3 regions of the Paenibacillus kribbensis genome follow, and region 1 is predicted to be linked to each of the others. Evidence: riboswitches for the same ligand, from Rfam matches in the RefSeq annotation. Region 1 holds a riboswitch; each other region holds the start of a gene.
The links. Region 1 has a riboswitch for cyclic di-GMP ahead of B4V02_RS22990 (transglutaminase-like domain-containing protein). Riboswitches for the same ligand answer to the same signal wherever they lie in the genome.

Region 1 (3,283 bases):
GCTCAGGTAATTGAAAGGTAAAGGTATCTCCAGCTTTATACGTATGGTTCGGCAGCTCCCATTCATAGCTTAAATGGATAGCGGAGCCAATATCAATACGACTATCGGGATTATACACCGCATCAATAACATTTCCAGTGGAATCTGTGAGAGTTAGCTTGGTTAAAATACTTTCCTGAGTTGTCCTTACTACAGAAGTTGAGCCGGCAGTTGCTTCGATAGCTGGAGCCGGGATAGCAGGAGGGACGTTAATCGGCTCTGAAGGCTCTGGATATACATCGTTAGTCACACTCTCAACCGGATCGGTTCCTGTGGGCACTGGCAGAGCAGAGTCGGGATTTTGTGCATACGCTTGTGTTGTACTGAATAAGCATTGCAAAAAAAGCAATAACGCAACAATTGCTGCATTCCATTTTTTTCTCATACGGTAAACAAATCTCCTATTCTTAAATTATTTTTATTTAGCGGCTAATGGTTTATACCTTCGAGGTCGAGAGGGTTGTATTTATATATTCATCATTCATTCATATGATGCTAAGTTAGCCGCATTGAGCTTGATCATAATTTATGAAAATTCACATTCGGGGATGAATATCTCCTCCTTTAGTCCCGAAATTAGGATAAAGTTAGACTCAATGTCTTTCTGGACTAGAATACATGCCACATCTCAACAATTTCTCAACAAGGATAGAAAAAGAGCCTTGATCATAGGATCAAGGCTCTACAAGAAACGTGGTTTTATTTCTTCATCTTTTATTTTTTAAAATAATATTAATAAAAATATTGATATTAATACTGCTTTGTTTTAATGTATTTGGAGGGATCTTTGATCATTTCGAATTTTTGTTTACCCTTATACAGGGCTGCATCTACTGTAGTGTCTACGACCACCCACTGATTGTCGATGTAGACCTCATTCCAGGCATGGTAAGTGTCCACGTAGGAAGATTTGCCCATAACCAGCTTGGTTGGTACATCTACACTTCGTAACATAGCAGCCATCAGTGAAGCATAACCATAGCAAATATCCTTTTGTGAGCTTAACGTACGATCAATTTCCGGCAGATAGTCAGTCGTTAAGGCGAAGGCCTGATTGGAGTCATACTTGATATGACTAATTACGTAGTCATAGATTTTTTGAAGCTTTTCGCGATCCGTTGTTGCGCCTTGGGTTAATTCACGGGCTTTTTGAATCGCCTGATTGGTATCGCTCCAGTCAATATTTTGCACGGAATTGAGATATACCGCTTTGCTATCGTTTAGCTTTAACTCGATAGTATCTTGTCCTATCACTTTATATTGGTTACCACTAAGCTGTTCCAAAATACTAATGCTATAGTTCCCATTACCCATTTGGAGAGGAAATACTTCCTCGGATTTTCCGGGCGTCAGATTATAAGAGTATTTTTGCGCATCTTTGGTAACTAAAATCTTGGTTTTAACGTTAGGTTTAACAGGGTAACGCACACTGACCGTACCGTGATTTACATTGTTTTGATCCAGCCATGCAACACTATCACTATTAGCAGCGTAAGTTGTCGAATTTAAGAGTGTTATGGACAACATAAAAAATAGGAGAAGTACGGAAAATATCATTTTCCCCATAAAAAACTTCCTTTCGGTGGCCAGGCTGCCATCATAGTAGAAGGCCCTATAGCTTTGCGTCCCTGCCTTTCGACAGGTTTGCCATTTCGTATAAAGTTTTCGGGTAAAAAAGCACGACAAAAAGCCACTTCAACCGGTAGCTGGCTGCCATCATACAGAAGGCCCTGTAGCTTTGCGTCCTTGTCTTTCGACAAGTTTGCCATTTATCCTGAATAGCTTATATTTTTATTCTATCAGTTAGGTACTCTATTAGGCAAGTTTAAATCTCAAATTTCCCTATTTATCGACAAGGCAAGCTTGCAGATTATACAAAAGGCCTATTTTATACGATTTCTCCATTTTTTACGGTAGGAATGAGGTGTTTCTCCAATGTGCTCTTTGAACAGATTGATAAAGTGACTTGTGTTGGGAATGCCCACATATTGTGCGATGTCAACAATAGATACATCACTGGTTTTAAGCCAGCCCTGAGCAGCCGTGACACGAACATTAATAAGATATTCAATAGGAGAAAAGCCAGTCTGTTTTTTAAAGTTTTTAGCCAGATTAAACTTGTTCAGTCTGAACATGTCTGCCAGTGAATCCAGCGTGATCCGTTCACAATAGGATTGATCCAGATATTGCTTTGCCTTGCGTACCTCTTCGATCCCATCTGAATTCCCGTTGGGATTGGTGTAGGGGTGCTGTAAAATAACCGTTAACAATTCAACGATTAGCCTGGATGAGAGCAGTTCAGAGGATATGCTTCTTTCAGACTGTACATGTAATAACGTACGCAGCTTGTCCAATACCATACTTGGATCCTTTAATGAGATTACAGGTTTATTGTGCTTATCAAATTGTTCGTAGAAATTGTCAATCAGATTGCCGTGCAGATTAATGCTAATAAACTCCCATGTCTCCTGACAGGAAGTTTTGTACTGTACATATTCTTTGCAATTAATAAAAAGTAGATCATAAGGTCTCAATATATATTCCTTGTCCCTATATTGCAATTCCCCTCTCCCGGACAGGGTAAAAAGGAGCAAAAATGAGGTGAGCTCTTCCCGTTCCATTGTATAAGCATCTGTTTTGAAATAGCCTATTTCCTGTATATAAAAGAGGGATTTTTTTGCGAAAGCAGAGGGTGTACATACAATTGCAACTGGATCTTCGCTCCAGAGAGCCTGGGCCTTTTCTTGTTTTGTTGTCATATCCAATTCCTTTACAAAAGAACAATTTTAGTAAGCTAATTGTAGTTTGTTTCACGAATATCCTTTTAAAACCGAAGTTCCCATTTACAAAGGTTATTTTATCACATTAAAGTATGTTCATGAAACGATTAGAGCCTACACAATATTTAACCAGATATATCCAGGAGATATTGATATAAACGGGACAGGGTAAAAGTTTATGATAAATGTATTAATCTTGCAATTCCACTTTTTGAGTCGTATATCCTTTCGATTATAGGAAAAATGGGACTATATTCCGACAAAATGATTCGTAGGGCTCACTTTGCCGGAAAATAGATTTGGCTCTAAGTGTTATTTTGTTCACGAACATGTATGGATAGGTGTGGCTATGTGAACTTAATTTGTGTTATAGCGTAAATTCTTTCTCAATTTCACACAATTTGTCGAAAACAGAGTGTAGTAAGCTTTTGGAATTTGTACAGGCAATGATATGATGGGTACTA
Region 2 (3,283 bases), 850 kb from region 1:
AATCTGGAGAAGCGAAGCGTTCGCCTGAAAGCTTTCCAAAGGAAAGTTCGCATCGGAAGCATAAGCTTGGAACGGGATTCAAACCTTTATACGGTTTTATACAATCGAATGAATCCCGGTCCAACAGCGATCGTAAGATCAAATGCAGCCCGTAGCGGGCTACTCAACCTTGCCCATCCGATCACCCACACATTATAGAGAGGAAGTGGAGAGTTATGAAGCTCGTACTTTTGTCTGGTGGTTCCGGTAAAAGATTATGGCCTTTGTCTAATGATTCCCGTTCCAAACAATTTTTAAAGGTACTGGAGAGCCCGGAGGGGATTTCGGAATCTATGGTGCAGCGGGTATGGAGACAGTTGGGGGACAACCAATTATCTGAGTCCTCGTTCATTGCGACAGGGAGAGCACAGGTCGAAATGATCCAGAGCCAGGTCGGACAGGATATACGTATCATTGTTGAGCCGGAACGTAGAGATACCTTCCCTGCCATTGCGCTGACAGCAACTTATCTATATTCCATTGCTGGTGTTTCGCCTAATGAAGTTGTTGCTATATTGCCTGTAGATCCTTATGTAGAGGATGCTTTCTTTGCTACAGTTGCCCAGTTGGAGCACACACTTCAGGAGAGTGAAGGCAAGCTTGCATTAATTGGAGTCGTTCCTTCCTATCCATCTGAGAAATATGGTTATATTATTCCAAAAAATGATGCCACCCAAGGGAGCACAGGCTACCGTGAAGTGAGCCACTTTCAAGAGAAACCCGACCGTGAGCAGGCGGAGCGTCTAATTGAACGCAATGCTCTATGGAACTGCGGGGTTTTTGCATTCAAATTAAGCTATTTGCTTGATATCTTGGCAGCCAAGGGTTTGCCGCTGAACTATGAAGAAATGCAAAAGCAATACGCATCTCTGGAAAAAATCAGTTTTGACTATGAAGTAGTCGAGAAGGAGAAGGACATTGTGGTTCTTCCGTATGATGGATTCTGGAAGGACTTGGGCACCTGGAATACGCTCACAGAGGAAATGTCCCATCAGCAAGTGGGCAGAGGGGTAGTAACGGAGGATTGCGTCAACACAAGTCTCATTAACGAGCTCGACATTCCTGTGGCGATTATCGGGACAAATGATCTCATTGTTGCCGCCAGCCCGGACGGTATTCTTGTGACCAATAAGGCGGAAAGTCCACGCATTAAGGAAGTGCTTAAGGCTCATGATCAGCGTCCGATGTACGAGGAGCGTCGTTGGGGGCAGTATCGAGTTGTGGATTATGTAAAGTACGATGAAGGCAACGAGGTGCTGACCAAACGAATCCGCGTGCGCAAAGGTAAAAATATCAGCTACCAGTTGCATTTCAAACGCAGTGAAATCTGGACCATTATCAGTGGTGAAGCGGAAATTATTTTGAATGAAAAGCTGCACAAAGTGAAGGCTGGTGATGTCGTGCGTATTCCTGAAGGAACGAAGCATAGCATTTTGGCCGTGACCGATGTGGATTTGATTGAGGTGCAAACGGGGTCTGAGCTGGTCGAGGAGGATATTGTACGTTTTTGCATGAATTGGAATGAAATTTCTCGTCACCAATTTATTTCATAAATTTCTTCGTAAAAATGAAAAAAAGACGAATTGATGAATATTTATAGCCCGAACTGTCGAAAATGCACGAAAATCTGTAAATTCTTGCACTTGACCTATTAAATTTTGGTAAAAAAAAGTCGATACTTAGGGTAAGAAGGAATCCAAACTCCTTCCAACGATAAACGCAGCCCTGTCGAAAGGTAGGTACGCAAAGCTAAAGGGCCTTCCGTAGGGATGGCAGCCTGGCTACCGAAAGGAAGAGCAAAAGTGAGATTCGATTTTATTCCTCTGTATCGACTGATACGCCATGCACTCCCCGTAGTTATACTTTTTTCTTTGTTGCCCGTCGGTTTTGGTGAATCTCTGTCCGTGGCGAATGCCGCTGCATTACAGCCTGTTGATTCGGACGCTTCTACTCAGGCCCGTGAACTATACAGCTATTTACTCAGCATCTCGGGGAAAAAAATAATCACCGGTCAGCATGATTATTTGGAAAGTCCAGATGAACTAAGTAACAAGATCCAAAAAATCAGTCAGTCGTATGTGGGTGTGCACGGCTATGAGATGGGAGCCATCTCCGGCCAATCTGCCGATACGGAAGCAGAGCAACGTAAAAATGTCGTCGATAGTGCTATCCGCTGGAACAGATCCGGTGGCATTGTGACGATGACTTTTCATGAAGCACTGCCAGGTAGACCACTGACTTGGGCCAATGTGCAGGCGAAAGTAAGTCAGACGGAGTTCAATAAATACGTGACGCCAGGCACTACGCAATACAACCTCCTCATTGCCGATCTGGATAAGGTCGCTGTATCGTTAAAGCAGCTTCGTGATGCGGGTGTTCCGGTTTTATGGAGACCTTATCACGAAATGAACGGTGACTGGTTCTGGTGGGGAAACAAAAACAATTTCAATCAGCTATGGAATATCATGTATGACCGTTTTGTAAACACACATCAATTGAACAATTTGTTGTGGGTATGGAGCCCGAATGCTCCTAATTCGTACACCTTTCCGTATACCCCTAAATATCCGGGAGATGACAAGGTGGACATCTTGGCTGTAGACATTTACAACAATGATTTTAAACAAAGTCATTATGAAGAACTGCTCGGATTGGCAGGGAATAAGCCGATTGCCATCGGGGAACACGGTGAGATGCCAAGCTCCGAGGTATTACAGGCTCAGCCCAAATGGGTGTATTCCATGACTTGGGGCAAGATGCTCTCGGAGAATAACACAACGGATCAAATTCAGGATTATATGAATGATTCGAGGAGCTTGACGCGAGATGATGTGGAAAATGGATTGGCAGCCATTCAACAACCCGGGACAGATGTACCGACCATACCGGATGGGGGGCAAAGCGATCCTTTCCCGGCTCCGCCAGTAGTGATCGTTCCCCCGGCTCCGGCGCCTCCTTCTGTTTCGGATGAGGTTTATGCGAACGGGCTGCGGGGCGAGTATTTTAACAACATGAATCTGGATGGTAGTGCTGCTTTGGTCCGTACAGATAGCAAGCTGGACTACAACTGGCGTGCTGCTGCAGCTGATGCCAAGGTGAATGCTGATCAGTTCTCGGTTCGCTGGACCGGTAAAATAAGGCCTCAATATAGTGAGACCTATACATTTACAACGATATCCGATGATGGTATCCGCGTATGGGTAGACGACAAGCTGATTATTGATAGCTGGTTCAAACAAAGCTG
Region 3 (3,283 bases), 2.4 Mb from region 1:
GAGATAAAGTTCCTCTTAAATGATAAGACCTCAGACAATATAATCACCCTTTTTAAGGGAAAGTCCATTGAAATAGGGGAGAAAATTAAAAAACTCGAACATTTAAAAACAATCATGGAGACAAAAGTGAAACTTGCTGAACAAGCAATAGAAGCGGACCTTTCTTCCGTTTCTATTCAGTATTTAGAAGAAGAGAGAATCATGATTACTCCAAATTTATTAGGCTTATCTGAATGGCCATACATTACTGTTATCTCAGATCTTATTCATTATGTTCAATCACATGAATTGAATCTGGGGCACCCTGTAAGCGGTATGTTGGCGAAAGAACAAATACTGGAAAAAGACTTCTATAATTATCAACATTTATTTTTCAAGATACCAAATAATGTTGAGAATTTAGATTATCATGTGAAACCAAAAGGGTTGTATGCTGTCGGTTACCAAAAAGGAAATGAAGTTGAAGCAGCTTATGATAGGATTATTCAATTTATTGAAAAAAGTGGATTAAAAATCGGGGAATATGCATACGAGGAGTATATTCTAGATGAAGTGATGGTGGACGGGATGGCAAACCAAATTACAAAGATCCAACTTCAAGTTCTACGTGAGTTGGACTGAGAAGACACCCGTAAGATAAAATGTGGATTGTCAACAGTAAATCAAACAACTTTTTTAAGGGCTACATGGCGATATTGAATAGGCGTCATATATCCTAATGTTCCATGAATGCGATGTTGGTTAAACCAATTGACGTAATCGTATAATTCCAGTTCCCAATGACGAAGGCTCTGGAAGCTCATTTGGTTCACGAACTCCGTTTTCATGATTTTATAGGTGGCTTCAGCCACGGCGTTGTCATACCGACAGCCTTTTATACTCACTGATCGGCCGATTTCAAACATCTTTAGAAGTCCATCTATCATTTGATTTTTAAACTCGCTGCCCCGGTCGGTATGAAACCACCGAATCTAGCGCAAATCCCCCTGCACCGTGGCAAAAGCACGGGAAATCAGAGCAGCGTCCTTCTTCGGGCCCGCACTATAGCCAATGATCTCTCGATTAAATAAATCAACCAGCACGCAGATGTAATGCCAACGATTTTGGACTTTTACGTAAGTCAGATCGCTGACGACGAATCGCTTGGCTTCGGTTTGGTCAAAATTACGATTTAGGACATTAGCCGTGGCGGCCTCGTTACAAGCGGTTTTATGCGGCTTATACTGCGCCACCGTGTACGTGGAGACCACCCCCTGCTCCTTCATAATCCGACTAATTCGGTGCCTGGACACGACTTCCACTGCTTACGGGCTTCCAGTCCCAAGCCATGCTTTGGCTGAACATAAATATGGTCCATACGCCCATGGCCAGTTATATTTTTCCACATAACTTGGAACATTTCATATATGTAGAAGGGCTTCAAAACTGATCGTTCTTTCGTTGTGAATTGGAAGGACGCTGAGTCGTATGACGAAAAATGGAATCAACTAACCTTTAAAAGATCAAATAAAATCGCCTTTGGCATACAAAAATCGCCGTTTTTCCCCTTGCACCGCGCTGGCGCCGCGTTTTACGCCCCTTTTTGCCTCCGAGGAAAAATCGCCGAAAAAAAGAATCGTCCCACTTCCGCTCAAGACGATTCTCCAGCTACCTTTTCCAGCTATTTATTATGTAAATGCCATTCTGCATAATTTGATGATCGTTCCCCCGACAAAAAGCGCCGAACCTCCTCGATGGATATCCCCGCCTCCTTGGCCATAGCGAGCAGAACCACCCATTCAGGATCGATTTCCCCAGGGGACCGATCACGAACAATAACCTGGGCGGACTTTTCCAACAGCAATCCCCTCCTAAGATCATTATTTGGGCTTGTCCCGGGTAGACCAGCCATCCTAGTATCTCTACCTTAGATCTGGGACTTTGTGCCCCTGCTTTCCGGGCAGGTTTACCCTTTGCTGGTGCTATAGTTTGCCAATGGATAACGGGCTTTCAGCCAGAAAGCTTCCTTGGTTCTTATTATAATGTCCCCGATATGAAAAGTATGTCGCTCTGCGTAGACTAAACAAGCGGATTTCGTGGGAAAAGTTAGCGTATTTTGTTTATGGATCACATCCCTTGTCAATTACAGTAAAAAAAATGATGCAAGTCACAAAACAAGATTTTGTTCTTAAAAAAGAACGAAAATCATGGTAAATAAACGTAAACGGCCAAAATATCAAGGAAACTCAAGATTCCCGTTCTTTATTAAGAATTTTTCAATGATTTTCCGGTTTCCCTTTCTTCTAGGATTTCGTGTATATTCAAGTCGTGGAATTCGTTCTTAATAACGAACATATCAACGAACAGATGAAATCCTGCTTAGAAAGGAGGAACCTTTTCTGCGAAGATCCCGAACTGACGTGATCCGCAAACTGCGCAAAAAACGAAAGAAACAAACTATGGTTAAATTGCTACAATCCGGATTGATCCTTTCTACCTTGCTATTGTGGACCTCCCAGCAAGTCGGCACCACTTTCGGAGGATTCACCAGCGGACACGAGGATAATTTGGAAATTAAGGCTTGCCGGGTATTCCCCAGCCAAATCGAAAGCCAACTTTCGCTGTTGGCCGAACACCTCGAACGGGCCGCTTCTTTAAAAGGAAGATTGATGGGCGCAAGCGGATTCGAGGTCAGCAGCCGGTTGGAGGAGGCCGCGGCCGACCTGTCGGTGCGAATCGGTGAATTGAACGCCATGATTCAGCAGTTGGAACAGCAAAAGGCCTTGAATCAGTCCATTTGGCAGGAACTGCTTCAGGAACTAGCCTCCTCCTCCGCGCTGATTCATGAACTGCTAACCTCGCTGAACGAGCTGGAGCCGAATTGCGCCAATCTGTCGCAAACGACGCTGCTGGACCGCATCACCGACCTTTTGAAGCGGCACGGAATGCTTTCTGATCCGTTAAGCGGGACGCTGCAAGAGATCCTGAACTACTTGCGTTCCGTCCATCAATTAGGATTGATGACGTCCAACAGCATTGAGGCCGATAGCTATGCAGCCTTTGCCTTCGCCCAACCTTTCGATGGCCGGATCGCTGTCGATGGAGACCCAGTCGGAGGAGAGCTGCTCGTTTACTTTGAAAGCGTGCAGGCCTCCCTGCAGTCGGCCATAGCAGGTCTGACCGCCGACATCTCCAGTCTGGAGGCGCAGAGAGCGCAGCTGTTGACGAAGGCGGAAGCGCAGCGGCTGGCGAAAATCGAACGGCTGAAGAAGCATCATAAAGAGCAAGCCAAACAAGAAGAGCA

Region 2: it holds a riboswitch for cyclic di-GMP, as region 1 does, so the genes downstream of both, B4V02_RS19225 (glycosyl hydrolase) here and B4V02_RS22990 (transglutaminase-like domain-containing protein) in region 1, are expected to answer to the same signal.
Region 3: it holds a riboswitch for cyclic di-GMP, as region 1 does, so the genes downstream of both, B4V02_RS12460 (anti-repressor SinI family protein) here and B4V02_RS22990 (transglutaminase-like domain-containing protein) in region 1, are expected to answer to the same signal.

What each region holds. Positions count from the first base shown of each region.
Region 1 covers NZ_CP020028.1:5,160,462-5,163,744, reverse strand. Annotated here, with positions in the region: gene B4V02_RS22995 (LPXTG cell wall anchor domain-containing protein) at 1-424, opposite strand, end outside; gene B4V02_RS22990 (transglutaminase-like domain-containing protein) at 790-1,605, opposite strand; cyclic di-GMP riboswitch class I at 1,618-1,698, opposite strand; cyclic di-GMP riboswitch class I at 1,738-1,816, opposite strand; gene B4V02_RS22985 (AraC family transcriptional regulator) at 1,923-2,798, opposite strand.
Region 2 covers NZ_CP020028.1:4,306,606-4,309,888, reverse strand. Annotated here, with positions in the region: gene B4V02_RS19230 (sugar phosphate nucleotidyltransferase) at 216-1,592, shown strand; cyclic di-GMP riboswitch class I at 1,748-1,828, shown strand; gene B4V02_RS19225 (glycosyl hydrolase) at 1,842-3,283, shown strand, end outside.
Region 3 covers NZ_CP020028.1:2,748,910-2,752,192, forward strand. Annotated here, with positions in the region: gene B4V02_RS12445 (MerR family transcriptional regulator) at 1-621, shown strand, start outside; partial or broken gene B4V02_RS26650 (IS3 family transposase) at 663-1,292, opposite strand; gene B4V02_RS12460 (anti-repressor SinI family protein) at 1,661-1,837, opposite strand; cyclic di-GMP riboswitch class I at 1,875-1,960, opposite strand; gene B4V02_RS12465 (hypothetical protein) at 2,400-3,283, shown strand, end outside.